3 regions of the Bradyrhizobium sp. UFLA05-109 genome follow, and region 3 is predicted to be linked to each of the others. Evidence: riboswitches for the same ligand, from Rfam matches in the RefSeq annotation. Region 3 holds a riboswitch; each other region holds the start of a gene.

Region 1 (10,496 bases), on a different contig from region 3:
GGAAGCAGGACGACAGCTGCGGGCGCAGCGTGCCGGAATTGAACAGCGTCGGCGTCGAGGCCATGAAGTCGAACGATGACAAGAGATCGTAGAACTCGATCGCCTTGGCTTCGCGGTCGATCTCTCGAATTGCCAGGCCCATCGCCACGCGCATGAAGAAGGCCTGCGGCAGTTCGATCCGCTTGCCTTGCTGATGCAGGAAATAACGGTCGTAGAGCGTCTGAAGGCCGAGGAACTGGAAGTTCAAGTCTCGCTCAGGCTTCAACGCCGCAGCGATGCGGCCGAGATCGAAGCGGGCGAGTTCGGGATCGAGCAGTTCGGCTGCGATGCCGACCTTCACATAGGCCGGAAAGTATTCGGCATAGCGCGTCGCCATGTCGGCCTGCGAGGCCGACGACGTAACGCCATGGACATGCGACAGCACCTCGCCGCGGAGCTTGTCGAGCAGCAGGCGCGCGCTGACATAGGCATAACCCGGCTCCTGCTCGACCAGCGTGCGCGCGGCCATGATCGAGGCCAGCGCCAGCTCGTCCTGGCTGATGCCGTCGTAGAGATTGCGGGTGGTTTCGGCCAGCACGGGGGCTGCGGAGACGCCGTCGAGACCGGCGCAGGCCTCATTGATGATCAGCTCGAGCCGGCGCGTGTCCAGACCGACGCGCGAGCCGTCCGGCAGCGTGACGTGAAGGGTCGGTGCGGCGACGGGCGCCGGCTGCGCGGCCGCTTCCTCGGCGCGCTGGCGGGACCGTTCCTCGCGGTAGAGCACGTAGGCCCGGGCGACCTTATGGTGCTCGCTTCGCATCAAGGCGAGTTCGACCTGATCCTGCACGTCCTCGATGTGAAAGGTGCGCCCCTCGCCTGCGCGGCGCATCAGGGCTGCCACGACTTCGGCCGTCAACTGCTCGACGCTCTCGTGAACGCGGCGCGAAGCAACCGCAGTGCTGCCCTCTACCGCAAGGAAAGCCTTGGTCATTGCGACCGCGATCTTGGCGGAATCGAACGGCGAGACCTTCCCGTTGCGGCGGATGATCTGCATGGCCGGCTCGCTGGAAGCTGCCGCAAGTGACTGTGGACGCAACTGGATGATGGGTGCGGAAGCGGTGTCCGCGTCGTGCAGGTTCAGTGACATCAAAGGGCCCCGTGATGCGCGCGTTGTGTTTGGACGGGGCGATAAGGAAGGACGCTGCCGGAACGCCGGCAGATGCGTTGCCGGACGGTGCGTGCAAGCGACCGCCGGGACACCCCGCCCGTGGACGTTCAGATCGTCACGGCAGGTCTCCTGGCTCGCAGGTCGTTGCTTGCTTCCTGTCTTCCCGGCGCAGGCGCACCAGTGACGTTGTCCGGAAGCAGCTCGCTGCTGACAGTTGCGGGGGCAGCGCCGGAATTCCGCGCACAACGCGCAGTTCACCGGCTTCCCTCTTAGCCACTACATCTTGCGACGCAGTAGGACCGTGACACCCATATATGGAGATATTCGGAGCGAAGTGTCAATGAGTGATCAAGTCGCGCTCGCCGATTTGCTTGTGGAATGCGGGAATTTTGCCGCCCTTCGTTCCGCATCTCGCGATTCGGCCAGCATGCGCAATCCGTTCCTCACCGGTCCGAGCCGAGAGTAGGGAATACTGGACGCATAGTTGCCGGCGCGCCACGCTCGAGTAGCCATCTTCTCTAACTGCGACATTTTGGCACGGACGTGATGGTGACCACGCGTTGACGCGCCCAGTCCGCGGATGCCAGTTTTTTCAGCGGTGGTGTCCGCAAGGACTCTTCAAGGGAATGCGGTGCGTCCGTTTTGGCGGACAAATCCGCGGCTGCCCCCGCAACTGTGAGCGGATAGCCGACGACCAACAAACCACTGGAGCGCCATCGGGGCTCTGGGAAGGTGGTCGGAGGCGATGACCCGCGAGCCAGGAAACCTGCTACCGGTCATGGTCATGCGCGAACGCGTCGGGCGGGGTGCCTCGGTGTCGTGAAGAGTAGCCGGTGCATCTACCGCAAGGGGCGAAGGTAGATTGCCAAGGCGACCGCGGTGACGGTTCGTTGCTTCGCCGCAGAGCGCTTACGTGAAAAATTTCAGCTACTACCATGGTGCCGCACCAGATCATCAGCGCACCTCGCGCCGCTATCTTTCTTCGACCGCGGTTTCTCCGGTCCTGATCGCAATTCTTTCATCGCTGCTGCCATCGACGGCTGCCGTTGCGCAGACTGCGGCCCGGGATAAATCCGAGCTCGAGCCGGTGGTGGTCTCTCCGCCTCCGAAGCGGCCGCGCGCGGTCAGCGCCGACAATCAGGACGCGCGTGCTGTGCGCCGTGCTGCTGCACGCAAGCCGGCACCCGTAGCTACAGCCACTCCGACGACCCAGCCTCAGAATGGTGCCGCCCCGACGCCGCTGAATACCAATGTCGTCACCGAGGCCGGATCGCGCCTCGGCATCACGGCGCGGGAAATGCCGGCGACCGTCGAGGTGATCAGCCAGCAGACGATGCAGGATCAGGGCATAAGGACGACGACCGAAGTTGCCAAGGCGGCGGTGGGCGTGATCGGCGGCGATGCGCCGGGCGCGCCCGCCATCTTCTCGATGCGCGGCTTTGCCGGCGACCAGATCAGCACCCTCTATAACGGCATCCCGATCGGGCCGTCGACCATGACCGGTCGTCCGATGGACGTGGCCGGCTTGCAGCAGGTCGAGATCATCAAGGGACCGGACTCGCTGGTGGCGGGCCTCGGCGCGACCGGCGGCGCCATCAATTACGTCAACAAGGCGCCGCACACAGGTCCGATCGTCAACGATGCCTTCACCTCCTACGATTCCTTCAACGGCTACCGCGCCGGATACGGGTCGGGCGGCAGCACGCTGATCGACGGCCTCGACTATCGCTTCGACATCAGCCATTTCAACGACAAGGGTTTCATCGACGACACCTATTCCAAGCTGAGCAATGTCTCCGGCCAGTTGAACTATCGTGTCAACGACAGCCTGAAGATCTGGGGCGCGGCCGAATACAGGCAGGATAATGACCGCTTCTACTGGGGAACACCGCTGGTGCCGGCGAATGCACCGGGCATCGTGCCGACAACGGGCATCGTCTCCGGGGTCTGGAGCAACTATTACCTTGGCGGCGGCACGCCGGTCCCGGTCACCATCGACGCGCGCACGCTGACCACGAACTACAACGTGCTCGACAATCACAGCGGCGCCAGCGAGCTGTGGCTGCGCAGTGGCTTCCAGTGGGACATCACCAACAACGTCTCGCTGAAGAGCCAGGTTTACGGCTATGACGCCCACAGGCACTGGTTCAACAACGAGATCTCGTCGTTTGACCAGACGGTCGGCGGTTTTGCCGGCGCGCAGAGCATCTATCGTGAGCGTCTGGCGCTCGATCACGCGCAGCGGCTCTACGGCAACATCACCGACCTCACCGTCAACTCCAACATCGGCGGCCTGGACAACCGCTTCGTCGCCACCGTCATGGCGAGCAACAACCAGTTCAACGTCTCGCAGGACACGCTGTTCTTCAACGACTATGTCGACCTGCTCAATCCGGATCGCGGGCTCTATGGGCCCCGCAGCGACGAGAAGATCTACACCCGCGTCAACACTGCGTCGCTGTCGTTCGAGGACCGGATCAAGCTGACCTCGACCTTCGCGCTGATCGGCGGCATCCGCTTCGAGGACATCAAGCTGGACCGCACGCGCTTCGACCCTGATGGCGTGCTGGAATCTGCCAAGGGCTATCCGTTCTCGACCACCTTCAATCCCATCACCGGCCGCATCGGCTACACCTGGGACATCGCGCCCGGCGTGATGCTGTACAGCCAGTATGCAACCGCAGCCGATCCGACGGTCGCCAACATCTTCATCCTCGCGCCTTCGGTGCCGTTGCTGCTAACGACGTCGCGGACATACGAGACCGGCGTGAAGGTGCAATCGGCCGACAAGCGAACCGAGTTCACCGCGTCCGTGTTCGATATCGAGCGCAAGAACGTCTACGTTCCCGAAAGCGGCATCGTCTTCAACGTCGCCGGCAAAATCGCCTCCAAAGGCATTGAGCTCGCGGCCGCGACCAATCCGTTCGGAGGACTGAAGCTGTGGGGCAATGTCGCTTTCGTGCAGTCGCGCTTCGTCGACTTCAGCTACGTCGATGACAATGGCGTGTTCCAGTCCTATTCGGGCATGACGCCGCCGAACGTTCCGAACTTCGTTGCCAATGCCGGCGCCTCCTATCGCTTCCAGACGGCCTGGCCGGTCGAGATTGGAGCCTCCGTCCGTCACGTCGGCGACCGCTTCAATTTCCAGGACAATCTGGTGACGATGAACGCCTACACGATCTTCGATACATTCGCCTTCGTGGACGTGCCGAAATCGTATTTTCGCGGCGTCGACCAAACGCGGATTTCATTCCGCGTGAGGAACCTGACGAACAAGCTTTATGCAGCGTGGGGCGATCCGGGCTACACCGACCAGATTATCCTGGGCGCCCCACGCAGCTACGAGCTGTCGGCCTCGTTCAGGTGGTAGCTGAGCAACGGGGAATGCGGTTGACCGCACCCTCGACCTGGTAGGACGAGGTCGCAGTGCCCCAGAGGAAGCCCGGCGGAAAGCCTCCCGCCGGGCGCGGCGCCGCTGCCGGTCCCCTCGACGCATCCTCCGGGCGCCGCGATCCCCACTGCGGACAGCCCCGCGATCTTCGCAAACTGGCGACGCGAGACCTCGTCCGGCATGGGTTCTGTTCTCCTTCCATTCGCTTCGGACTGGCGCAATGGAGGGCCCCGGCCGATTTGAGAAGTGAAGTTCGGGGAAGATCGTGATGCGCTGCTGGTGTATCGAGAGCGCTCAGGGCAAACTTGGTCACGCTCCGGCCTCGCCCAATACCGGGATAATACAGGGTCTCAAACGCAGCGCCCGTTGTTGAAGGCCGAGCCGACCGGTCTAGACTGATACTCATTAGTGAAGGCGATTCGCAGCGATATGGCAAAATCCTCCAAGCTGGTTGCGGCAAAGAAGGGGCGCGTGCTCCTGGTCAGACGACGGCGCGATAAGCGCTGGATGTTCCCGGGCGGCCGCAGGCGTGCAGGTGAGAGTGACAGGAAGTGCCTTCGCCGCGAGATCGGGGAAGAATTGCCGAACCTGAAGCCCGGTCCTTTGAAGCTCTGGAAGGAGGTCAAGAAGAAAAACCGCCGAACCGGGCGGAAGATGAGCGATGCGATTTTCCTGGCGAAGAACGCCTCCGGCGAGTTGAAGATCGGAGACAAGAAGGAAATCGACAAGGCGGTCTGGTGCAAGCCGCGAGGGCTCAGATTGACACCGACCTCGCGTTACATCCGGGACAGGCTGTTTCCGAAGTGAGCTCCCAGGCTCGCAATCACGGCTTCGAACCCGAACCATCGGTGGGATCGTCAGGCGAGCCGATGGTGGACTTTGCGATCATTTGCCGAGAAGCAGGTTGGCATCCACTTCGTAGATGCCACGAGCAGCCCGAATCTGCACCTCCGATGCCACGCGGCGAATGTCAGTCAGCTCCCACGCCAGCCATCCTTCTTCAAAGTAGCTGGCGCAGGCAGCTTCGATATCAGCTTCGACAAAAGGCCGCACAGCCAAGACCCTGGCGATAGCGACGGCGTGGCCATGGCTGTCCTCATCGCCGTCTTCGCAGAGAAACCTGCCGTTTTCGACGATCAGCAAATCTTCCGCCGGGGAGATGTCGGGTGCCCAGCGCCGGACCTCCAGCGTCTTGAGACCTGCTGCAATCTTGCTGCCGCTCGGCCTGACAACGGATAGAGCCTTCATAAAGCGTCCCCCAAACCGTCAGCTTTTACCGACGCTGATCAGGGAACGCGGCAAGTTGCTTGTGAACTTCTGCACCTCGGCCGGTGATCTCAAAACTATTCCGTGGATTCCCTGAGGGAGATTAGCCAGAAGCTCTGCATGTCGGGCTCGACTGCGTGTTGGATAGGTCCAAACCCAGTCTCTGAAAAACGACCAGTCGAACTGTTCGGGGTTTCCGGCCCCGGTATCACCGCGTTCGCGGCCGTAGTTTCGGATACTTCGCCATACCGCTCGCGGAAAATAAACGTAGCGCGGCAGGTCGAGCCAGATGAGGGCTTCGGCCCGCGGCAGTCGAAGATCGAGATGGCTTGAGTAATTGCCCTCAATAATCCAGGCGTCACGTGCGGCAGCCTCAGCCATTCTCGCACGAAAGAGTCCGGTCTCCGAAGCCGACCACCCCGGATTCCAGTAAAGGGCATCAAGATGCACAACGGGAAGCCCAAGGCGTTCGCCAAGGCGGCGCGCAAGCGTCGATTTGCCGGCGCCACTCGGACCGAGAATGAGGATACGCCTTGGCGCAACCATTGGCGTTATCTCATCCAATGCACCACGTTCTGCAGTGCTGTTTAGCGATGCTGAACCGCGGCGGCAAGATCGCAGTAGTGAACTTCCTGCTCACAACTCCCAAGCACGTGGTGAATGAAAGAGGCTCCGGATGGACCGTGCAACGGCCGAATTGGGGCCACTAGCGGCGGTCGAGGCAAGCGCGGGCATCGAGCGCGCTATGCCTTTGTCGACGATTGGTTAGCCTTCAGCGGTCACCTCCGTCTGATTTGTCGCTCCAAGCGCAGCGTATGCTCACGCAGGGAATCGTAGATCGGTGCATCGCCCAGCAGCGTGGGTAGCAGCATCGCCATGAAGCAGGCGCCCAGCATCGGGAGCAGCATTGTCACGTTACCAGTCATTTCGGCGACGAGAACGATGCCGGTCACCGGCGCACGCACCACGCCGGTGAAGAAAGCGGCCATGCCCACCAATGCAAATGCTTCCGGCGGGATCGCGAGCGTCGGGAATGCAAGGCGGCAAGCCGCTCCGAACACCTGCCCTGACTGGGCTCCCAGCACGAGCAAGGGGGCGAACAATCCGCCGGGAGTGCCCGCGGCGTATGAGAGAGCGCCGAGCCCAAACCGGACCAGGAATGCGCCCCCTACGATCACTGCGCTTTCTTGGCCGATCAGCGCGCGCTGCGTGATCTGATCTCCGCCGCCGACCAGTTCGGGCGCGAACCAGGCCAGTATGCCGACGCTGGCGCCAATCAATCCGGCGCGGAGCTCCATCGGTAGCCGTCCGAAGGGGTCCCGAACTGCGATGGTCGCGAGCAGGCTGCGATTGTACGCGACGGCCAGCAGGCCCGCGATGCCACCCAGAGCAAAGAACAGCGGGGCGGACTCAGCGCTGGGATAGCTCAGCGGCCCGACCTGGAAGTCGGGCGCGTCACCGAGAAGCAGCCTTGCGACCGGGATCGCCGTTGCCAGCGCTGCAAGTGCGGCGATGGCAACACGGTGTTCGATCCTCTGCACCAACTCCTCCAGCACGAACACGAGCCCGGCAATCGGCGCATTGAAGGCGGTTGCAAGGCCGGCGCCGGCGCCGGCCGCCAGCAGCACTCGGGAGTCCGCCCAGCAGAGCCGGCAGACGCGCGCAGCGAAAACCGCGATACCAGCGCCCATCTGGACGGTCGGCCCCTCGCGACCCAGCGCCAGCCCGGAGCCTATCGCCAGTATCCCCCCGATGAATTTCACTGGCACCAGACCAAACGGAGCCGGTGGAATCTCCTCGTGCAGGACAGCCTCGACATGCGGAATGCCGCTGCCCGAAGCGTGTGGCGAGAATTGCCGCACCAACCACGCGGCAACCAGGGTTGCGAGAGCGCACGCGCTGACGACAATCAGGAATCCCCAGACCGCGTGGCCATGGGCCCAGGCGATCATCGCATCGCGCAGACGATCGGCATGCGCGAGCAAAAGCCGGAAAATAGCCCCAACACATCCAGTGGCTGCTCCTACGAGGAGGGCCATCGCCGCGAGCCCCAATAGGCCGCGACGTTCGTCTTCGACTTTTCGGTCGTCACCGGGGTTATGGTCCACAGCAGGTCGAAGCCTCCGAGCTGGTTAACCGCTCTTCGCAGCGCGATAGAAAGCTTCGACCTTCGCCAGGTCTTTTGCGTGGGTGCCCTCGCGGTCGGTCTTTGTTTTTGAGTCGACGCCCGCGGGTTGGACAGACCGGATGGCCTCTTTGACATTGTCTGGTCCGAGGCCACCAGCGAGTATGACCGGGGTACGTACGGTCTCGACAATCGTTCGACTGATGCTCCAGTCATGCGTTACGCCCTGCGCACCGATTTGGATATCGCCCATGCGGTGACTATCAAGCAGGATCCAGTCGACAATTCCATCATATGTGCGCGCCACGTGCACCGCCACAGGTCCCGTCACGGGTACGCTACGCATGAATTTGATTTTTGGCAGCGACTTTCGCAGCGCCACGACATGATCTGGCGTAAGCAATTCGTTTGAAGCGCCAAGATGCACGATCGGTGGATCAAGCTCCCTGGCCATCCGTTCGATGAGAGCGACATCCGCCGAGAGGAACAGCGCTGAAAGTACGGACGGCGCCTGGATCGCCTTCATGACTGCGGCGGCCACGTGAACCGGAAGCTCGCGAGGGAAAGACCCATCGCCGACAAGCACGCCGACATGATCCACACCGATTCCCGATATTGCCTTGGCTTCGGCGGGTGTCGCTACCTCATAGATTTGCGTCAGCATGGTTCAACACCCCTTCCCCGGAGCCAAAAGCGACATTCTCTTGAGCTATTCAATGACCTGATCTGCGCTCGTCAGAAGATCCGGCGACAGCCGAATTCCGATGGCATCGGCGGTGCGGCGATTGATAACCAATTCGAATTTGGTCGGCTCCTCAATCGGTAGCTCGCCCACCGATGTGCCGTTGAGCAGCTTGACCGCAAAGCGCGCGAGCTGGCGATAAATTGCGTCGATGTTGGGCCCGTAAGACATGAGGCCACCCGCATCCACATATTCGCGGGCGTCGAATACGGCGGGCAGCCGGAGCTTACGGCACTGCTCGGCGATCAGTTTAAGATTGGTCACTACCGTCGGATTGCGGAACGCGATGATGCCGTCGAGATGTTCCGCGCCTGCCTCGCTGAGGGCTGCGGCAAGATCGCCGGCCGAGCGAGCATTCAAGGCGACGAGTTCAAGTCCCAGCTGTTTCGCCGCCTCTTCCTCGGCCTGCCAGGCGCGCTGCGCATTCGGCCAATCATTGCGCAACAGCACCCCGACGCGGAGTGCCGACGGCACGACCTCCTTGAGCAGCGACAGCCGCTTTGGGGTCAATTCCTCGGCGAGACTGTAGACGCCGGATATGTTGCCACCTGGCCGGGCCAACGACCTGGCCATGCCGTTCTCGACCGGATCATCGTTAAGACGTCCGATGATCGGCACTGTCTTGGTGACACGCGCGGCTGCCGCGACCGAAGGCTGACTGGTCGCCAAGATGAGTCGGACATCGAGGTCGATGAGCTCCGCCGCGAGATCCGGCAATCGTGACTCCTTGTCTTCGCCGTAGCGTTCGACCAGCAGGTAGTCGCGTCCCTCGATCTGGCTGAGCGCATCCATGCCCTCGCGGAACGCTTTCAGTTGATCAGGGGAGTGACGGGGGCCTTGTATTTTGAGCCAGCCAATCTTGGCCGGCGGGCCGGCGCTCCAAGCTCCTGGCGCGGTGATGGGCCATGCGACCGCGCTGCCAATCCATACAAGAACATCCCGGCGCCTCATGCTCGAACCTCAGGCTTCAGGATCGTTGATCCTAGCGATGCGGCGCAATCGTTGGAAGGGGGCGAAAGAATCGCGGTCAATGTCGCAGTTGGGCCATGCGCGTCATGTCCGACCCGGGCGCGGGGCGTCTGGTTATACCCCAACAGTCGAGCGTGAGCAGACCTTCCGGGGACAACACCTTCGGGCCAATAGGTAACATTTAAGGGCCAACAGGTGACATTCCCCTAAATGTCTTTTGTCAGCCAACTCGACGAGGAGTGCCCTTGATGTCGCCAATGGGATGGGAGGCACTCGGGCAGTGGGGTGAAGACGTCGCTCGCATCGAGCCCACTCGCCGGCGACGCGTACGCGATCAAGCGGCTTGTCCAAGTTCGAGCGGTCTGAGCAGCGGCAGCGGCTCGACCGCTCTGGGTCATAATGCGAAGAATTCATCCCGGCAGCCGTCCACTCAAACTAGCGATATATCGAGGGTCACCGGTGGGCTATCACGTAGGGTGCAGCTCACGGGCGAGTGAGCGTCGGCCCACGTCGCTAGCTCGCGCAACCGGGAGTCTTCCACGCCATCAGCGCCGATCCTGATTGACATGCGTATGTCGCCAAATGCGGTGGGCGCATTGGGAATGCCAACAAGGCCGCGCGCGTCGGACTCGCTCTTCACGGAAACCTCGAGTTGTCTCAGCTCGATACCGAGCATGGCAGCGCGCATCGCGATGGAGGTAGCAGCACATGAGGCCATGCCAGCGCGCAGCAGCCATCCGGGACTGAGACCGCCGCCCTTGCCTCCCATCGGCTCCGGCATGTCCGTCGTGGCTTTCTCCCCTTCAGGACCGGTAATCTCGCAGGACAGACCGTTGCGCCAGACGGCGGTTGCGGT
Region 2 (10,496 bases), on a different contig from region 3:
CGATGTCTCGATCGAGATGACGTCGGCGTCCATCGCTGCAATCGCGTCGATGATGGCGTTGAACTCCGAATAGCACATGTGGGTGTGGATCTGCGTAGCATCGGCAACGCCGGTCGAACAGATGCGGAAGCTTTCCACGGCCCAGTCGAGATAAGTCTTCCACTCGGAGTGACGCAGTGGCAGACCCTCGCGCAGAGCGGCTTCGTCGATCTGAATCATGGTCGCCCCGGCCTTTTCGAGGTCGGTGACCTCGTCGCGGATCGCGAGCCCGATCTGGCGGCAGGCTTCGCTGCGCGGAATGTCATCCCGGACGAATGACCAGTTCAGGATCGTCACCGGCCCGGTGAGCATCGCCTTCATCGGCTTCTTGGTCAGCGATTGGGCGTAGCGCCACCATTCAACCGTCATCGGCTTTGGGCGCGAGACGTCGCCAAACAGGATCGGCGGACGAACGTAGCGCGAGCCATAGGACTGCACCCAGGCATATTGGGTGAACACGAAGCCAGACAGCTGCTCGCCGAAATACTGCACCATGTCGTTGCGCTCGAACTCGCCATGGACCAGCACGTCGAGCCCGATCTCCTCTTGCCACCGTACGGTACGGGCCGTCTCCTCCTTGAGGAACTGCTCATACTGCGCGTCGGTCAGCTTGCCCTTGGCATGGGCCGCGCGGGCGTTGCGAACGTCGGTGGTTTGCGGGAACGAGCCGATCGTCGTCGTCGGGAAGGCTGGCAGGTCGAAACGCTTGCGCTGGATTTCCGCGCGATGTGCGAAGACGCTGGTGCGACGGCGCATGGCATCGTCGATCGCGGCCATACGCTTGGCAACCGCAGCATCATGGATTTTCGGGGAGGTCTGGCGGGCCTTCGCGGCCTTGTCTGAGACGGTGAGGGCGTCTGCCACGCTCGCGTCGCCCGCCAGTGCCCTCGCCAGCGTGGAGAGCTCGGCGATCTTCTGCACGGAGAAGGCCAGCCAGCTCTTCACGTCCGGATCGAGACCGGTCTCGAGTTCGAGATCGATCGGCGTATGCAGCAGTGAGCATGAGGGCGCGATCTGCACGCGATCATTGCCGAGCTTGCCGATGGCAGGCTTGTACCGCTCGACCAGTGCTGACAGGTTGGAGCGCCAGACGTTGCGGCCGTCGATGACGCCGAGCGAAATCACGAGATCGGCGCGGGCAGCGGATTCTATCTGGCTCAGCTGCTGTGGAGCGCGGACGAGATCGACGTGCAGGCCGGCGACCGGGAGCGACAGGGCGGTCGCGAGGTTGTCGCCGATCGCGCCGAAATAGGTGGCGAGCATGATCTTGATGCCGGGCACGTCCTTGGCGAAGCGCGCATAGGCGCGCTGAAGCGCGTTCCGCTCGGTGCCACTGAGGTCGAGCACCAGGCAGGGTTCATCGATCTGGACCCATTCGGCGCCACGCTTCGCCAACTCCTGGAGAACCTCGACATAGACTGGCAGCAGGCCATCGAGCAGCGAGACCGGATCGAAGGCTGCATCGTGGCTCTTGCCGAGCTTCAGGAAGGTGACCGGGCCAACCAATACCGGGCGCGTCTGATAGCCGAGCGACTTTGCCTCGTCATATTCCTCGATCGCCTTACGCGAGGAGAGCTTGAAAGTCTGACCCTTGTGAAACTCCGGAACCATGTAGTGATAGTTGGTGTCAAACCACTTGGTCATTTCCTGTGCTGTCGCGCCATGGCCATGATGGGCGTGACCGCAACTCGCGTCGTGTGTGTCGCCCTGTGATCCGCGTGCCATCGCGAAATAGGTCTTGAGCGAGACCAGGCCGCCCTTCCAGTCGTAGGCATCGGGGATTGCCCCGACCATGACGCTGGTGTCGAGCACCTGGTCGTAGAGCGAGAAATCGTTCGAGGGGATGATGGTTGCGCCGAGCGATTTCTGGCGTGCCCAATTGGCAGCGCGCAGGCCGGCTGCGGTTTCGAGAAGCTGTTGCTCGCTGATCTTGCCGGCCCAGAAGCCTTCGAGCGCGAGCTTGAGTTCGCGGCGTGGCCCGATGCGGGGCGTGCCGAGTGTTGCGACTGGAAGTGAAAGAGAAGTCATAGCTTTAACCCCATTGTGGTGGGGGCAAAAGGCCATGGCGGACGCTGGCAGGAGTGCCGCGATTGCGGCAGCTGCTTGGCGTACCACCGGGACACCCCGCCCGTGGACGATTATGCTGTCGGGGCAGGTCTCCTGGCTCGCGGGTCGTCGCCTGCATCCGGGCCTTCCCGAGGCTTTCGCCTCAGTGACACGATTGGATACGGGCTCGCCGCTTACAGTTGCGGGGGCAGCGCCGGCATTGCATCAGTCCAAATAGACTGAAAGCGCACCGGCTTCCCTCTTAGCTCCGGGTCAAGCGGGACCCGGAGAACCTCGACAGCTTCGATTATCTGCAAGAGAGGGGGCGCGTCAACCTCTCTCCGCTCACGTACACTGTGGCATGCCGGACGGAACGATCGTGCAAGCCCTTTTTAGGTAAGCCCTGTAATGACCGGAAAGCCCGGCCTCGCGAGGCCGGGCTTTTTGCATGCCTTGACCTTCGTCGGGATGGAAATCGGTACCGGGTTGTTCCATGCTCGCCGCAAACGCCTCGTCAAGAAGGCGCGCGCAGTCACCACCATCAGGGTAGGAAATCATGAAAAGAAGAGACTTCATCAAAGTCACCGGACTTGGCGCCGCAGGCGCCGCCACTCTCGCTGCTCCCGCTATCGCGCAATCGATGCCGGAGATCAAATGGCGCATGCCGACGAGTTGGCCGAAATCGCTCGATACGCTCTATGGCGGCGCCGAGATGATGTGCAAGATGGTCGCGGAGGCGACCGACAACAAATTCCAGATCCAGATCTTCGCCGCCGGCGAGATCGTGCCGGGCCTGCAAGTGCTCGACGCCGTGCAGAACGCGACCTGCGAGATCGGCCACACCGCGTCCTACTATTACTTCGGCAAGGACCCGACCTTCACCTTCGGCTCGTCGGTGCCGTTCGGCCCCAACATGCGCATCAACCAGGCCTGGTACATGCTGGGCGGCGGCCGTGAAGTGCTCAACGAGTTCTACAAGAGCTACAACGTGATCTCGCTGCTTGCGGGCAATACCGGCTGCCAGATGGGCGGCTGGTTCAGGAGAGAGGTCAACACGCTCGGCGACCTCGAGGGCATGAAATTCCGCATCGGCGGTTTTGCCGGCCGCGTGCTCCAGAAGCTCGGCGTGGTGCCGCAGCAGCTTGCCGGCGGCGATATCTATCCGGCGCTGGAGAAGGGGACCATCGACGCCGCCGAATGGGTCGGTCCCTACGACGACGAGAAGCTCGGCATCTACAAGATCGCGCCGCACTACTACTATCCGGGCTGGTGGGAAGGCGGTCCGATGCTGCTCGCCTTCGTCAACCTCGACAAATGGAATGCGCTGCCGAAGTACTATCAGAGCGTTCTGGAGCAGGCCGGCCACTACGCCAACAACTACATGATGTCGCGCTACGACCAGGCCAATCCGATGGCGCTGCGCAAGCTGCTTGCGAACGGCGCCAAGCTGCACGCCTTCCCGCCGCCGATCATGGACGCCTGCTTCAAGGCGGCGAAGGAGCTGCATGCCGAGGTCAGCGCGACCAATCCCAATTTCAAGAAGGTGTACGAGTCCCTGACCAAGTTCTCGAACGACGGCTACGCCTGGTTCCAGGTCGCCGAAGTCGGCTACGACATCTTCATGGCGCGTCGCTCGCAAGGCTGATCACGCCCACGGTTGCGGCTCGATCATTCGTCAAGCAGCGAAAACCGGTCTCGCAAGGCGAGGCCGGGTTTTTGCATTGGGAGGGCACTGCCTGACGCCCGTCGCGGCGCGGCTCCAATCGTCAGAACTGTAGGATGGTCGAGCGAAGCGAAACCCATCATCAGGCATTGACGCGATATGCGATTCAGCACGATGATGGACTGGTCAGGGCCTTTCCTGCGGTAATGTCTTCAGCGCGTATCGTCGGCAGACATGTCGAACTCTCTGTGTGCTTAGCGGCTTATTGCCAAGGGCAGCGCGTCGATGAAACGTTGGATTCCGAGGATCGCCAAGGCCGGCTTGCTTGCAGTGACCATCCTGGTGGTTCTGGCAGGTTCGGGACTTGGATTTCGCGCTTATCGCCAGAACATCAGCGCACGTGTCCTCGCGATTCAATCTCCAAACGGAATCCAGGAGGGAATGTACGTCAAGATCGGCGGCATCGATCAATGGATTCAGATACGCGGCGAAGATCGCGGCAACCCTGTTATCCTCTTTGTTCACGGTGGCCCAGGTGCATCGACCATTCCGATCTCGTCGAGCTGGCAGCCGTGGGAAAAATATTTCACGGTCGTTCAATGGGACCAGCGTGGCGCCGGACGTACCTTACGAATGACCGGCGAATCGATTGCGCCGACCATGACCTTGGCGCAAATGACGCAGGACGGCGTCGAAGTGGCGGAGTATCTTCGAGCGCATCTTCATAAGGACAGGATTGTCTTGATCGGGCATTCATGGGGCTCGTTTCTCGGCATCCATATTGTCAAGCAACGCCCGGACCTGTTTTATGCGTTTGTTGGCACCGGGCAAGTCGTCGGCAAGCAAACCTTCGAAAAGCAGTTCGAACTCACCGTTACTCATCTAAAGGCACTCGCGCAGGCCGCAAACAATGGAGTGGCGTTGGCGGAGCTAGCATCTATTTCCCCGTCCCCAGGTTGGGATCCAAGCAAGCACGCCATCATGCAAAAGTGGGAAAAACTGCTCCCCCTTCCTTCGATCGAAGCATTCCAGCTCGTCAGCCCGATCCCGCCGCCTTTCATGCCGGATTTTTCGCTGCTCGATTGGTACTATTGGCGAAGAGGAATTTCGTTTTCAGCGACGCAACTGCGCGGGAGGAACGGGCCAATGCTTCGGAGCGACCTGTGGTCTCTAGGCACTGATTTTTCGATTCCACTGTTCTTTTTCGAAGGTACAGAAGACTTCAATACGCCGGTTGAGCCTGTCTACTCATACTTTCAACGAATGAAGGCGCCACAAAAGGAATTCGTGCTGTTCGAGGGCGCCGACCATTTTATTCCGTTGGATCGTCCCGATGAGTTTCTAACGCAATTGATAAAGCACATTCGACCGCTAGTTGGACTGTCGGATGGGTAGAGCGCAGCGAAACCCATCATCCCTCCCGAAGTGATCAAGGGCACTGCTACCATCGTCGTCCAGGGCCCACCGTTAGGCGATGGATTTGAGTGATGGGGCTAGGAGTGTCTCACCGAATGTTCGACATACCAGTGATGTCCTAGTCGAGAAGACTTTGAACAATCCGTACGCTGGTACCTGCGATCGCAACAGAAGTTTTAGCTTGCCTACGGGAACATCCGTGCGCAGGATAATCGCGCAGTCTCGCCGTGCCCGGTCGGCGAATCTTGGCGTGGCCGCCTGAAGCGTTCGGGTTGTGTGCCAAGATGACCGATCTGCAGCACTGGCTGGAAGAGATTGGACTGGCTCAATATTTCGAGCTGTTTGCCAGGAATGACGTTGATTGGGAAATCCTGCCGGATCTGACCGAAAGCGAGTTGGAAAAACTCGGCGTTTCTCTGGGGCACCGGAAAAGGCTCATCAAGGCACTACAGGCTCGTTGCGAGACGTTGCAGGTCTCCAACCGACCTGTTGATCCCAGGTCGACGCCGGCGGCAGCCCAGAGTGCCGAGAGGCGCCACCTCACTGTGCTCTTTTGTGATCTCGTAGGTTCGACTTCGTTGTCTGGGCAGCTCGATCCCGAGGAGACGCGTAAGATCCTTTTTGACTTCCAGCGCTGTTGTGGTGACGCCATTCGTCGCTATGACGGGCATATAGCACGTCTTATGGGCGACGGAGTTCTCGCCTATTTCGGCTTTCCATCGGCCCACGAGGATGATGCCGAACGTGCGGTGAAGGCGGCTTTGGAGATCGTTCAGTCAGTTCCAGCCGTAGCCATACCGATCGCCGGAAAGCTCGAGGTCCGGATCGGTATTGCAAGTGGCCTCGTGGTTGTCGGTGATCTGATCGGGGAGGGGCCTTCGCGCGAATTCGCGCTCGTCGGCGATGCGCCAAACCTGGCGTCGCGCTTGCAAGCCTTGGCCGAGCCCAGCCAGATATTGATCGCTCCGCGCACTCGGCTCCTGCTCGGCGGGCTGTTTGAATTTGCCGACCTTGGTGATCACAATTTTAAGGGATTTGAGCGACCGGTTCGTGTGTGGCGGGTCGTCGCGTCAGGTTCGCTATCGAGTCGCTTTGAGGCGCGCACTTCATCGCATTTGACGCCCCTGATCGGTCGGCAGGATGAAGTGCGCCTGTTGCACAAGCAGTACAGCAAGGCGAAGCAGGGCAAAGGCCAGATGGTCCTGATTTCCGGCGAGCCTGGAATAGGCAAGTCTCGGCTCGTCCTGGCCCTGCGACACCGACTGGCCGAAGAGAGATACGGTTTCCTGCAATTTCAGTGCTCGTCGTATCATACGAGCAGCGCGCTACATCCAGTCATTCATTACCTGGAGCATGCCGCCGATATGACTCGCGATATCTCGCCTGCGGTTCGATTGAACAAGTTGGAGGACCTGGTACGCCGGACGACAGAGCAAGCCAAATCAATCGTTCCGCCGTTAGCCGCGTTGCTGTCAATTCCGATAGGAGATCGTGACCTTCAGCGAGAGCTGACGCCCGAGCAGCTAAAGGGCCAAACCTTCAGCGCTCTCCTCGCTCTGCTGCAGGCCAGTGCCGAGCAGCAACCGGTTGTTCTCGTATTCGAGGACGTACATTGGGCAGATCCAACCTCCCTGGAGCTGCTTCGGCGCATCCGCGACAACGTCAAGAATTGGCGGATGTTGGTCGTCCTGCTGCATCGTCCGGATCTTACTCTGCCTTGGGCCGAACAACCGCACGTGACCTCGTTGACGGTCAATCGATTGGATCGGCAGCAGGTGACTTCGATGCTCCAATCTCTGACCAAGGGCAAAGACTTGCCGCGGACTGCAATCGATCAAATTCTGGTCAAGACGGATGGCGTGCCACTCTTTGTCGAGGAAATCACGAAGGCAGTCCTCGAAAGCGGAGGCATTGGATCGCGCGAGGAACGTTCTGGTGCACATTCCATGCTGCTGGTGCCAGAAACATTGCATGACTCGCTAATGGCTCGTTTGGACCTGCTCGCACCAGCGAAAACCGTCGCTCAGATCGCATCCGTGATCGGTCGTGACTTTTCCCTTGAGCTGCTGAAGGCGACGGCCCCGTTCTCGGAAAGCGATGTTCAGGCAGCCGTCGATCGGTTGCTGGCATCCGGTCTGGTGTTCCGAACCGGTCACCTGAGCGATCAGAGCTTCTCCTTCAAGCACGCACTCCTTCGAGACGAAGCCTATGCGAGCATACTCAACGACCAACGCCGAAAGCTTCACGGAAGAATCGCGGACATCCTATGCAGAGACTTCCCGAAAGATGCTCATGCTGCTCCTGAAATCGTTGCACAGCACTATGCCGAAGCTGGCAGAGCCAAACTAGCGATCGATTATTGGACAAGGGCTGCTCGGCAAGCCAGCGCCCGATCTGCTTTTGTCGAAGCCAGTACCCACCTTCAATTGGCTCTCAAGCGGCTGACCGAGTTTCCCTCGGACATGGAGCGCGATAATCTCGAGTTGCAATTGCAGCTGTCGCTGGGAAACGCCTTCGCGGCTTCAAAGGGGTTTGCCGCCACGGAGACCGTTGAGGCCTACAAACGGGCGCTTGACCTGTGCAGCACTGCCAAGAATTCCGATCAGAGATTTGCGGTACTCAATGGGATCATTGCCTTCCATGTCACGCGAGGCGACTTCGAGCAGTCTCGGACATTGGCAGAGGAGTTATTGGCGAGAGCCCAGCAGCAGGACAATCCGATGCCCAAGCTGATCGGGCATCGTGCTCTCGGCCAGGCGCTGTTTCTGATCGGCGAACTGGCCGCTGCGCGTGACCACCTGGTGGACTCGCTCGGATTGTACGATGAGACGCATCACGCACCGCTCACCCCGATTGTCTCGCAAACCTATTTGACGCTTGCGTCTACGCTGCTCGGGGACATCGATCGGGGCCTGGCATTTGGCCAAAACGCGGTGCGACTCGCCGAGCAGCAGCGGCATCCGCATAGCCTCTGTAATGCGCTCGCTTTTCTGGCGGGAGCGCATGTGCTACGTGGCGACCCTGAGGCAGGTTATCCGATTGCCGAACGAACGGTCGTGCTGGCCTCCGAGTATGCTTTTCCGCTTTGGTTGGCTGGCGGCCGAATGCTGCGAGGCTGGGCAAGTTGTCATCTCGGAGATGTGGAAGAGGGCCTTCCTGAGCTTCGCAAGAGCGTGAGGGCGCTGGAAGCGACTGGTGCGCTGATCTGGGTGCAGTTCGCCCGCTATCTCCTGGCCCAGGCCCTCGCGAAATCAGCACAGGTCGCCGATGCCATGAAGCTCGTTGATCAGACGTTGCTGACCGTAGCTGGAACGAGCGGACGCTGGTACGAGGCCGAGCTTCATCGGTTAAAGGGCGATTTGCTGGTCGGTGGAGGCGGCTCTCCAGCAGCCGCAGAAATCTGCTACGAAAAGGCGATAGCTGTTGCCGCACGGCAGGGAGCGCGGCTTTGGCAATTGCGCGCCTCGAATGCCCTTGCCGGGCTATGGTGCAATCAGGGCAAGATGCCGGAAGCGCACGCCTTGTTGACCCCACTCGACACTAGCTTTGACGGGAAGACCATCGTACCGGATCTGCGGCGCACGAAGGCGTTGCTTGCCGAAGGCGCAGTGGCTGAGGGGTTCACTCCGGAAGTCCGGCCTTGCGCAGCCCCTCGATGATCATCCGACTCCGTTGACCACGCGCCATCAGTTTCGATATCCGGAATTCAGGTTCGATCTCGAGAAGTCGGGTCGCCGTCTTCTTGGCTTCCATATCCTGCCCAAGGTGCGTGAGCGCAGCCGCAAGGCAGCGATGGGCCGCCCCGTAAGTCTTGTCCCTTTGTAGAGCCTTCCTGGCGGACGCGACTGCCTCATCGAAACGACCGAGGTCGATCAATGCACAGCCGATCCCGACCAGATTTGAAACGAGTAGCCGGTCAAATGGACTCAATCGAATCGCACGCTCAAAGCTCCTGATCGCCTCTTCAGGCCGCCCCGCTGTGAGGTAAGTCCAACCTCGATGGACCCATGCGTCGGCCGCATTAGGGTTGGCAGAAACCGCGCGGTCGGCCAGGTCTTTGGCGGTATCGAAATCGGAAGTCCACATCGACGTTGCGCGGCTAAGTGCGCTCAACGCCTCACAGTCGTTCTCGTCAATGCGAATTGCCAACCGGAGCAGCCGAAATCCTTCCGCAATCGCCGCAGCTTGCGACTTCGGATCGGCCGCCCATTCCTCTGCAACATTTACGAAGTGGCAGGTGCCCGCAAGGGTCGCAGCAAAGCCGTACCCCGGGTCAATCTCCAATGCGCGAGAAGCAAGCCGAAGCGCCTCGGCTGCTCCTTCGGGGGTGCGCGAGTTCAGATGCGGTACCGCTCGAAGGCAGAGGTCGTAGGCACTCAGGTCGTTCGGCCGACGTGCCGCCAAACCGATTTCAATTTGAAACATTTTGGGTGCAACGGCCGAGACGACACTCTCGGTCATGCGATCCTGGAGAGCGAATATATCGGTCAGGTCACCCTCAAAGCGATCAGCCCAAAGGTACATCCCCGTCGCGGCATCGATCAGTCGGCCAATGATGCGGACTTTTCCCGCTGCCTTGCGCACGCTGCCCTCTAGCACGTATCGCACACCGAGTTCGCGCCCGACCTGCTTGATGTCGACGGCTTTGCCCTTGTAGGCAAAACTGGAATTGCGTGCGATCACGAAGAGAAATTTGAACCGTGACAGCGCAGTGGTGATTTCGTCCACCATGCCGTCAGCAAAATAGTCCTGATCGGGATCACCGCTCATGTTTTGGAACGGCAATACCGCTATCGAGGGTCTGTCCGGAAGCGCGGGGACTGATTTGGACGGATCTACGCGATCGTCGGGAAATGCGATGGGTCCGGGGACTTCCAGCACTGGCCCGAGGAAGCGGAAGCCCTTGCGTGGTAGGGTTTTGATGAGGCGCTGCTCCTCGCCGGAATCGCCAACAACGCTTCGAGCGACATTGAGACGGGTCGTCAGGGCTGCATCCGATACGACGCGGCCGTTCCAAATGGCATTGATTAAATCGTCCTTGCCGACCACGCGCTCCCTGTTGCGGATCAGATATTCGAGGAGGTCGAATACCTGCGGCGCAACGGAGATCATTTCCGTCCCGCGACGCAACTCGCGCCGGTCGGTGTCGAGCACGAAGTCCTCAAAGTGGTAGCGCAATCTACCAGTCCTTCAGGGGCTTCTGATCGTGGCAGCCCTGAACCTAGACAATAGGCGCTGGCGACGAGAATGTAAGCCGAATGTGTGCCATGCCTTCGACCGCGCGATGGGTTTCGCGTCCGCCTTCGCTCACTACGGCGGACAGTTGCTCGAC
Region 3 (10,496 bases):
CAGCGGTGTGGATGCTGCTCCAAAAGCGCACGCCGCGCACGCCTAGTGGCGTAATCGCGGGGTCCGCAGTCTTCAGCTTCTCGCAAGCCGCGGACATCTCCGGCGGAGTCGTCGGAACGTTGATGCCGTACTTGTTGAGGATGTCCTTACGGTAGAACAGCTGGATGTTTTCAAAGCCATGCGGGATGGCCCACACCTGGCCGCTTCCGGCCTCGATCTGCCCTTCCTTCACTGTCCAGGTCAGCGCATCCCGCAATGCAGGGAAGAAATCCTTGTAGTCATAGGTCGCCGCGGTGAGTTTTGGGTCGCTCAGATAACGATCGAGCGGTTCAAGCAACTGGCCAGGTGCGAGATCCCAGGCTGGCTGAATCCCGGTACCCACGACGTCCCAGCTTGGTGACTTTGTGCTAAGCTGGATCGTCAGCTTGTTCCAATAGGCATCGTCCGGATAAAGCTCCGGCGTCACCTTGATGCCCGTGAGCTTCTCGAACTCCGGCAACTGGGCTGCGACCGCGTCGGCATACGGATGAATGTCGTAAGCCCAGACGATCGACGTACCCTCGAACTGCCGCCAGTTAATATCGTCGGCAACGGCCTGAGTAACCGCTATGGCTGTTCCGGCCCAAAGCGTGGAGCAGATCAGAGCGCTTCTGGCAAAATCGGCCGAATGGCCGCGAAAAGCGGCGAGCTTCCTTGGCATGTTTCCCTCCGATGGGCTCTTTGGCCCGCAAACCACGCGCCCTCCCCTTCTCGAAAGGCTGCAGTCACGCGAAGGCTAGCCGTCATTCATTCGCCGTTAGCGGCCCTTCAAGACAAATGTTGGGTAAAATTGGGTAACTTGGAAATGAGGGTCGCGCGTTGGCATCTCGCTATCACGACCCCGACAGCGGATCGTTTCAAGCCTTGGGCACTCTCTCCACCACAGACAATACAATCCGAGGATGAAGGCGGAAGCGTCTCAGCAGAACGTCCGCAATTCGAATCCTCCTCCCAGAATTGCACTTCGTCTCCCTGGCAGATCTTCCCTCACTGCTCCGTGCTTGTCGGTTCAACCGCAGCGCGGCGCATGAGCGAGTGGACGTCTTTCTGCCCCAGCAATCCACGTTCGATGGCGAGATCGAGAAACGATCGATGTTCGTTGAGCGAGGTCCGCACGATCCCGGCGACAGTTGCGTACCCGAACTCGGGCACCAGCGCTGTCGCTAGCGCATTCGAAGCCAGCAGATTATGCCGACACCGCTCCTCGTTGACTGAAAGCGAGCGCACGCAACGTTCGAGGAAGATAGTCGTCGAACGTTGGAGGAGAGTGATCGAATCGATCAGGCGATCGCAGACCAGCATGCCGTAGCAATTAATCTCCAGCAGCCCTTGTTGGCAGGCCATTGCGATGGCAGCATCGTTCCCGGCGATGGCAAACGCTGCTTGGCAAACCGCTATAGGAACCACTGGATTTACCTTGCCAGGCATAATCGAAGATCCAGCCTGCACCGCTGGCAGCTGGACCTCTCCGATAGCGCCGCTAGGACCTGACGAGAGTACAGTGAGGTCGTTGGCTATTTTCCAAAGGGAATTTGCTGAGTTTCGAAGTTCAGCGGAGAACCGAGCACACCCATCTAAGTTCTGCATTGCGTCAAACGGATCGGCCGCAGGTGTGACCTCGTCGCCAAACAGATTTGACAGCTGTCGGAAGACCGCCTCTTTGTATCCCGGTCTGGAGTTCAGGCCTGTACCCACGGCAGTTCCGCCGAGCGGAACGACCAGAAGTTGGCGCCGGAGCTCTTGCACATGCCTCGCGTGGCGTTCTACGACCGCCTCATATCCCCCGAATGTTTGACCGAACAGCATCGGAACCGCATCTTGCAAACATGTCCGGCCAAGCCGCAGGGCTTCGCAGTACTCCTTTTTCTTCTCGGAGAATGCACCGGCCAATTGCATCAACGCGGGCGACGCCCCCTCCGACACGCGAAAGGCCGCAAGCTTTATGGCCGTCGGAAGCACGTCATTGGTGGATTGACCGAGATTGACGTGATCATTTGGATGAACGAAGTCGTAGCCACCAACCGGCCTTCCGGTGAGCCGCGCGGCTAGATTTGCGATTACCTCGTTGACGTTCATGTTGGACGATGTGCCACCCGAGCCTTCGAGCACGTCGACCGTGAGGTGAGCATTGTACTTACCGGCGCGGAGCCCCTGGCAGGCCGTGATGATGGCTTTCGCCTGATCGGTTGAAAGCGCACCAATCTCTTGATTGGCCCGTGCCGCCGCTTCTTTCACCATCGCCATTGTAGCGACGAACTCAGGCAGCGTCGCAATCGTACGGCCCGTTAGTGGGAAATTCTCCAGAGCCCGAAGTGTATGAATGCCATAAAGCGCGTCAGCAGGCAGCGCTCTTTCCCCAAGAAGGTCTTCTTCGATTCGAATCTGCCCTTCCGACATGGCCACGGTTCTTTCTATGCAGTGGCGCACTTAGCGGCAATGTCCGCCATCGCGCAGCGAGCGTAGCGGATAAAGAAACCATCAAACTTCTCGAGGCTTAGAAAAATATCGACGTGGACACCAATAAGTTCAACGCGTGTCCCGTACGGCGCGTATACGTGATGCTTGTCGGATTATTGATGTATGTCAGTCCCAGGCTCGAATATATCCCGGGTGCCAGATGCGCCGTGTATGTTCCCGAAATCGCCGTGCTGTCGCGATGCGCCAAATGTCCCTTTGCCAAGGCAGCATCCACTGCGAAGTTACTCCAAGCAGTGTTGGTGGCAACTATGGCAATCTGATCGTGCGGCCGGCTGTCAAACAGGCCCTTCGCATAAAGCCGCAGCTCGTAGTACTGACTGACCCGATTTAGGTCAGGCGGCGCGTACATGGCAGAAAATCCCGCATAGATGCCGCGAGTTGCCGAGCCTTGGGCATCAGACTGCCAGAGCTGCCGATCCGCGGCAATGTAATAGACGCTATTGCCGTTAGCTCTCGGTTGAGCCGGGTGCTGCAAGTCCGTGAAGCTGCTATTGTTGAAGCCGGCACCAGCCCGCAACCAAGTCTCGGGCGAGCCTGGAGCAGCCTTGTTCTTGTAACCTGTTTCGTCGAGAAAAAGAACGCCCGCGTTGGTCGTAGTCCAGTTCAAGCCGGTCGGATTTTCAGCGATCTGCGTAGATTGACCGTCTGGACTGAGTGAACGCTGTATTGAGGCTTTATTGTAGAAGCGGTCATCAAAATTGTACTTCAGATTGAGAGCTGGTGTCGGCGCCGCATTGTTGCTCATGCCTGCTTGGTACAAGATATTCGATGATGCTCCAAACACATTGACTGCTGCGTTTCCTCCGACCACCGTGCCGACGAACTCATTTATATTTCTGAGATAACCGATTTTGAGTTCGAGCTTCCCGTCAAAAGCCGTCTGATAGTAAGCTATCGTATTGATCCCGACTCTATCTGGCCCACCCGGCTTCCATGTCCAATATTGCTGCTGGGCTCCTACGATGATCTGACCATCGGGAATCCCAAAGCGGCTGAGATCGTAAGTCACGATCATGAAGTTCAGGGTGTGAAATGTCGGATTCTGACCGATATATAGCTGATCGCGGATGGTGCTTCTGGCTGCATTCGGCAGTTGATTGACCACGAAGGTATTGACTGTGCCGCCGACATAGCCGATCCCGACCTCTGCCAGCGCAGATCTAACGCCGCCGTAATCCTGATCTATCGTATCGGCCGGGCCGGGAATATTGAGCCACATACCTTTTTCGCGGAGGTTCGCGAACTTTGCGTACGGGTCAATCTTCTTCTGAGTTCTAGTCTTCGCAAGAAGAGCTGCACCGTCGGATTTTGCCGGAAGTGAATTCGCATTTTGAGCGAGCGCCGCGCTACTGGTGATACGCCCGGCTCGTTGGGCCCGGTCGCTTCGAGATTTGATAGCCGCAAGGTCTTTCTTTTGAATTCTCCTCGGAGCAATCTTACTCGAACGGTCGTTTTGGGTGCCAGGCTCGTTGGCAGCTTGTGCCGACACCGCTCCCCCAACGGGACTCAGCGCCAGGGACAGTGCAACAGCAATCCATCGCTGCGCGTTAGCTTCATGAAGCGTCGTCTTCAGCGCGTGAGCCGCGAGACAAAGCAACTGACGAACCCGAAGCCCCGACACCTTTGGCGCCTGCGCGCTCGACGAGCGCATAAGACAGTTTGCTATCCGCTTCCACGAAACGAGCGAGATCGCAGTCGGAGTAGACCCCATAGCTGCAGATGACGAGACAGCAGATTCATCAGGCCCGTTGCTGCGGCCAGGTCCATATTGCATCCCGACTTCCTAACGTGAGAGGCACCACTTTCGTAGACGCACGATTGCCATGTGCCCGACAGCTGCATCAATTGCCAGGGTTGGTAGGTGACCGGGTGCAAGGCGCTGCTTATCGATTCGCGCGCTCAATTTCCAACGAATGGCGATCAATTGGATAACTCGCCTCTCCGGGGCATTCCGCGACGAGAGGTGGAGTAAACGCCATTTCGGGATGTTGGCTCGTTTAGAGACCCTGAGACCCGCAAAGCGCGCTCTTGGCGTCGTCGCCACGAAGTCGTCGGATCGTCCGCTGCGCTGATGGCGTGCTTCGCAAAGACATTGGGTCGACTAGCTCGGACCCCTTTCAGAGAGACAAGCCGGTTCTGCTGACGCGCAACAGATTCGTCGATAGACGACACACCTTCAATCTACTGAATAGCGCTGGATTGGACGGCATTCGAACTCGCCCAAGATGAACGAAACGTGCTGACTCTGGTTAAGAAGGCACGGCCGGGCCTCGGCAAGTGTCGAGGCCAATGCGTTGAGAAAGCCGATCGAGAGACCAGAGAAACAGAAGTGGATGGGGAAACCAGAGTGAGGCCATTCTTTCGAAAGAAGCGCGCCCTTGTGCTGACACAACCAAACCCACGTTCCGCCTCTTGCGGTTCATTCGTTCGCAGTTCTACGCAGCTCCATCAACCCGAGGCGGCCTCTCCGGGAATCCCTGCCACTTTTAAGTTAGAGAGCAGGCACGATGGACTTCGACGACATCGATGAATGCGATGGCGGACCGAGCTGCCGAATGATAGGAATGGGTGACAAAGGCAGTGTCTGCGTCGGCCGGGACGCGGTCAAGTCCGTGAATGGCTAGGCGACCTTCGCGGCCGGCTCTTTTGCTGCCTTGATGCGCGTTACGCTGCTCTGACCATCGATGCTGACAGGTACCTCGCCCGCGACGGTGGCGCGACGAACGACCCGATGCTGATCGCCGTAATCGTTCACCGCGTAGTGTTGTGTGGCGCGATTGTCCCACATCGCTACATCGCCTTCCTTCCAGCTCCAGCGCACGGTGTTTTCGAGCGCAGTGATATGAGACTGAAACAGGTCAAACAGCTTCTGGCCATCGTATTTCGGGATGCCAACAAAACGTTGCACGAGGGCGCCGAGCAGCAGCGTGCGTTCGCCGGTCTCGGGGTGGACGCGCACGACTGGATGCTCCGTCTGATAAATCGTTTTGGTGAAGACTTCGTCCAAGTGTTTCTTGTCGAGCTCACTGGCGCGGGGCAGTATTGCGTAGTCGAAGGCATTGCTGTGAACGGCCCAGAGCTTGTCCGCAAGCCGTTGCAGCGGCGGCGCCAGGTCGAGGTAGGCGGTGACGGTGTTTGACCAGACTGTATCCCCACCGAATGGTGGCATCACAACGCCTCGCAGCACCGCGATTTTAGGGTAGCCATCGACGAAGGTGCCGTCGGTGTGCCACAGGTCGGCCCTGCTGCCGGCGCGGACCGAATCAAGCTCGATGATCGACGCCGTCCCCTTAATGGCACCGAGCGTCGGATGACATGCCGGACTTCCGAAACGAAGAGCAAAGCGCTCCTGCTCGGCGTCGTCGAGATGACCCTGGTCGCGAAAGAAGATCACCTTGTTCTCGAGCAGAAGCTCGTTAATTGCGGCGATCGTTTGGTCCGGCAAATCGCCCGACAGCTTGATGTTTCGGATTTCTGCTCCGATGCGCGCTCCGCGTTTGACGATGTCGGCGCGGGGAATGACATTGTCCGACAAGTCCGTTGCATTCATAGCGGCACTCTCCAAATTCGCAGTTTTTGTTCGCCAGACCAGCTGTTCAGCTGTGTTAGGAGCTCTTGAACGCCAAATCGCTGGATAGTGAGATCCGTCAAACTCCGCGTGACGGCATCGAGCCACCCTCTTGCTCTCTCTTTACGGGGTCTGCGACAGGTGAGGTGTGGCCGACGTGACGGTCATTCATCCATGATTGACTGATCTGCCAGGTCGATCAATTGCTAATATTGGTAGTTGACCGGAGCACAAAGCTTTACGCTCCGCAGGACGATCGCTGCAGAACGTTGCCGCCCAGTGCCGATCGAACAAGAAACTCATGGTGTTGCAGGGCATGAGAGGCCGTTATACCCGGCAGAAAAGGTGGTCCTCCTCCGAGGTTGACGTACCGCCTCGCTTGCAGATAAATCGGAGGCGTCGAGGTTCTCCAGGTCTCGCTCGATCTGGAGCTAAGAGGGAAGCCGGTGCGCTCACGATCCACTCAGGATTGAGGTAATGCCGGCGCTGCCCCCGCAACTGTAAGCGGCGAGTTTGCATCCATACGTGTCACTGAAGCAGATGCTTCGGGAAGGCCGGATGCAGGCGATGACCCGCGAGCCAGGAGACCTGCCCTGACAACATAATCGTCCACGGGCGGGGTGTCCGGTGGTACGCCAAGCAGCAGGCGCTTTCGCGGCCCTCCTGCCCGCGTCCGCCATGGCCTTTGCCCCCACCATGATGGGGTTAAAGCTATGTCTATTCTCTCACTTCCTCTCGCAACTCTCGGCATGCCACGTATCGGTCCACGCCGCGAACTCAAGTTGGCACTGGAAGGCTACTGGGCCGGCAAGATCAGCAGCCGGCAGCTTCTTGAAGCTGCGGCCGGTCTTCGTGTCGCCAACTGGGCGCGTCAGCACTCGCTTGGCGTCAGCGTTATCCCGTCGAATGACTTTTCACTCTATGATCACGTTCTCGATACGAGCGCCATGGTAGGAGCCATTCCCGAAGCATATGGCTGGGAGGGAGGTCCCGTCTCACTGACGACGTATTTCGCCATGGCGCGCGGCTCTCAAGGCGGGGAGCATGAAGCAAGTGGCAGTCACACCCATGACGCTGGCGGGGCCGCCGCGCAGGAGATGACCAAGTGGTTCGATACCAACTACCATTACATGGTGCCAGAATTCCATAAAGATCAGACCTTCAAGCTCTCCTCACGAAAACCGATCGAAGAGTATGAGGAGGCAAAAGCCCTTGGCTATCAAACGCGTCCAGTTCTGATAGGACCGGTCACTTTCCTGAAGCTCGGCAAGAGCGCTGATCTGGCGTTTGATCCGATTTCGCTGCTCGATGATCTCGTGCCAGTCTATGTCGAGGTCCTCAAGGAACTGGCAAAACGTGGAGCCGATTGGGTCCAGCTTGACGAGCCGTGCCTGGTGCTTGATCTCAACGAGACCACGCGGAATGCGCTTCAGCGGGCGTACGGGTGTCTCGCCAAGGAGGTACCTGGCATCAAGATCATGCTTGCCACCTATTTCGGGGCGATCGGCGATAATCTGACGACCGCTCTAGGGTTGCCTGTGGCTGGACTGCACGTCGATCTTATCCGAGCGCCCCAACAATTGAGCCAGATTGAATGCGGTGCCCGCGCGGACCTCGTGGTCTCGCTCGGCCTGATCGATGGCCGCAACGTGTGGCGTTCCGACCTGTCGGCACTCATCGAGCGGCTCAAGCCCGGCCTTGCAAAGTTCGGCAAGCATCGCGTGCAGCTAGCGCCCTCCTGCTCGCTATTGCATGTCCCAATCGATCTTGAGCTCGAGACCGCTCTCGATCCGGACGTAAAGAGCTGGCTTGCCTTCTCGGTACAGAAGATCAGCGAGCTTGCAGTCCTCGCGAAGGCGCTCGCAGGCGACACGAGCGTCGCAGCCGCGCTGACCGCATCCGATCTTGCGGCGACCTCGCGCGAGACCTCCCCGAAAATCCACGACGCGATCGTTGCACGGCGAATGGAGGCGATCGACGAGGCCATGCGCCGCCGCACCAGCGCCTTTGCCGGCCGCGCCGATGTCCAGCGCAAGCGCTTTGGTCTGCCGCCCTTTCCAACGACGACGATCGGCTCGTTCCCGCAAACCGCAGACGTTCGCAACGCGCGCGCTGCTCGTGCCAAGGGCACACTGACCGACGCGCAATACGAGCAATTCCTCGAGGAGGAGACGGCCCGCACGGTACGGTGGCAGGAAGACATCGGTCTCGACGTGCTCGTGCACGGCGAGTTCGAGCGCAACGACATGGTGCAGTATTTCGGCGAGCAGCTCTCCGGCTTCGTGTTCACTCAACACGGCTGGGTGCAGTCCTACGGCTCGCGCTACGTTCGTCCGCCAGTTCTGTTCGGCGATGTCTCGCGACCGAAGCCGATGACTGTCAAATGGTGGAGCTACGCGCAATCACTGACCAAGAAACCGATGAAGGCAATGCTCACCGGACCGGTGGCGATCCTGAATTGGTCTTTCGTCCGCGATGACCTACCGCGCAGCGAGACCTGCCGCCAGATTGCGCTTGCGATCCGTGACGAGGTCGGCGACCTCGAAAAGGCCGGCGCAAGCATGATCCAGATTGACGAGGCGGCACTACGCGAGGGCTTGCCGCTGCGCCGATCGGATTGGAAGACCTATCTCGACTGGGCAGTAAAATGCTTCCACATCTGCTCCTCTGGCGTCGCCGATGCGACACAGATTCACACCCACATGTGCTATTCGGAGTTCAACGCCATCATCGATGCAATTGCCGCGATGGACGCAGATGTCATCTCGATCGAGGCGTCGCGTTCAAAAATGGAGCTGCTCGATGCGTTCACGGCCTTCAAATACCCGAACGACATCGGCCCCGGCGTCTATGACATCCACTCGCCGCGCGTTCCCGAAGCCACTGAGATGGGAGATCTCATCGCCTTGGCCCGCCAACGCCTGTCGGACTCGCAGCTCTGGATCAATCCTGATTGCGGCCTGAAGACCCGCAAATGGGAGGAAGTCCGTCCGGCGCTCATCAACATGGTTGCGGCGGCCCGTGAACTCCGTAAGGCGTGCTGATGCCAGCGTGACCTTGCGATGGGGGCGCATTTGCCTGACGGAGCTTGCCACTCCGATGAGATCGAATAAAATGCCCGCAAACAGCACGCCCACAGCAGCTTTTCGGCGGGTTCGACGGCCGCCCATCGGCGAATAGAGCGCGACAAACTCGCGCTCCACCGCCGAGCCTCGTTCACCATCGTCCAAATCTCGCGCAGCGGATGGTCACTCGCCCTCGCCTCGCTCCAGCTGAATATCGACGGGTACGCCCCCTCGGTCATCGACAAAGACGGGCTTTTGGCTTGCTACGCGGCACTCGGCGGAGGTATGGCCACCCCGCTGGCGCGAACAATCATCGATCAGATCGTATATTCACTAAAACGTCGCCGGCCACAATTTCGGGGTCTCCAAGCTCAAGATCATGCAGGCTTGCTTGAACAAACTCCAATATCTTGCGATTGGCCGCAATGGCGCTTTCGCGATCCTCGAAGATCATCACAGCGACACAGATGCCTTCGCCTCCATCCAACACATAGTAAGATCTGAATCCATGCGCCTCTCTTAGGATCTGACCGATGCCACTTTTGGCGCGGCGGGCAGCATCCGCAACCGAACGAACTTGGAGGTACTTGCGAATGACCATGTACATCGAAGCGCCACGAATTTCAGTTTCATCTCACGCATCAAAGCACATCGAGCCGCACTTGGACTAGGTCTCACTTCTGCTGTGGCCACCCTCAACATGCCCAGAGTGCCTGCGCGGGGGATTGTCAGTGAAGCGGCCGAGATAAGACTGATCAGCGGACGCGCCGTTGCCGTACACGATGGCGCAGAGCTGCGGATAGCCCGAATAAGACCGGCCCGCCACGCATCAGCCGCTCGCGTCTGATTAACCGCACCACCCTACCTCATAGAACTAAAACATCAATCACATTTCAACCTGTTAGCGCTATCATGCAATAGTACTCGTTTAAATTGCTCGGCTAGAGTTTTATAACTAAGGCGCTCCGCTACCGGAGCGATATGGAGTCGGATATGTCTCAAGCGAAGTGGAAATTGATGAACTGGATGGGGGTGGCCTGCCTAGGTCTACTCCTGGCCGCGCCTGCAGCGGCGCAACCGATCTGGACCTGGACGAACCAATACGGCTCAACCCTGGCGGTCGATAATTATAACCCCAACACAGGCGCGATTTCCGGCACTTACACGAACAATGCGAGCAATAGCTGCGATGAAGGTACCCCTCAGACGGTGACGGGCTGGCTTGCGCGGACGAATAGTGGCACCGCAATCAGCTTTTCCGTGAATTTTGTAGGCTGCGGGTCGACAACAGTGTGGACGGGACAGCTGAACACTGCATCGGGATTTCAGGGGCTCTGGCTACTTTC

What was found. A riboswitch is a leader RNA that binds a small molecule or an ion and turns the genes downstream of it on or off. The one in region 3 is predicted to bind cobalamin.
Region 1: it holds a riboswitch for cobalamin, as region 3 does, so the genes downstream of both, Q3C01_RS18875 (TonB-dependent receptor) here and metE (5-methyltetrahydropteroyltriglutamate--homocysteine S-methyltransferase) in region 3, are expected to answer to the same signal.
Region 2: it holds a riboswitch for cobalamin, as region 3 does, so the genes downstream of both, metE (5-methyltetrahydropteroyltriglutamate--homocysteine S-methyltransferase) here and metE (5-methyltetrahydropteroyltriglutamate--homocysteine S-methyltransferase) in region 3, are expected to answer to the same signal.

Annotation. Positions count from the first base shown of each region.
Region 1 is NZ_JBBIAR010000023.1:116,291-126,786, reverse strand. Features, by position in the region: partial or broken gene Q3C01_RS18880 (ribonucleoside-diphosphate reductase subunit alpha) at 1-1,126, opposite strand, end outside; cobalamin riboswitch at 1,250-1,466, opposite strand; cobalamin riboswitch at 1,730-1,935, shown strand; gene Q3C01_RS18875 (TonB-dependent receptor) at 2,151-4,517, shown strand; gene Q3C01_RS18865 (NUDIX hydrolase) at 4,968-5,345, shown strand; gene Q3C01_RS18860 (ASCH domain-containing protein) at 5,424-5,786, opposite strand; gene Q3C01_RS18855 (P-loop NTPase family protein) at 5,805-6,350, opposite strand; gene clcA (H(+)/Cl(-) exchange transporter ClcA) at 6,584-7,912, opposite strand; gene Q3C01_RS18845 (phosphoribosylanthranilate isomerase) at 7,937-8,593, opposite strand; gene Q3C01_RS18840 (ABC transporter substrate-binding protein) at 8,639-9,463, opposite strand; gene Q3C01_RS18835 (OsmC family protein) at 10,071-10,496, opposite strand, start outside.
Region 2 is NZ_JBBIAR010000070.1:34,012-44,507, forward strand. Features, by position in the region: gene metE (5-methyltetrahydropteroyltriglutamate--homocysteine S-methyltransferase) at 1-2,067, opposite strand, end outside; cobalamin riboswitch at 2,173-2,397, opposite strand; gene Q3C01_RS36200 (hypothetical protein) at 2,431-2,661, opposite strand; gene Q3C01_RS36205 (TRAP transporter substrate-binding protein) at 2,642-3,730, shown strand; gene Q3C01_RS36210 (alpha/beta fold hydrolase) at 4,034-5,143, shown strand; gene Q3C01_RS36215 (AAA family ATPase) at 5,449-8,823, shown strand; gene Q3C01_RS36220 (winged helix-turn-helix domain-containing tetratricopeptide repeat protein) at 8,786-10,318, opposite strand.
Region 3 is NZ_JBBIAR010000019.1:71,713-82,208, forward strand. Features, by position in the region: gene Q3C01_RS16085 (extracellular solute-binding protein) at 1-700, opposite strand, end outside; gene Q3C01_RS16090 (aspartate ammonia-lyase) at 1,027-2,436, opposite strand; gene Q3C01_RS16095 (carbohydrate porin) at 2,534-4,168, opposite strand; gene Q3C01_RS16100 (TauD/TfdA dioxygenase family protein) at 5,138-6,067, opposite strand; cobalamin riboswitch at 6,471-6,695, shown strand; gene metE (5-methyltetrahydropteroyltriglutamate--homocysteine S-methyltransferase) at 6,799-9,129, shown strand; gene Q3C01_RS16110 (hypothetical protein) at 9,461-9,757, opposite strand; gene Q3C01_RS16115 (avidin/streptavidin family protein) at 10,144-10,496, shown strand, end outside.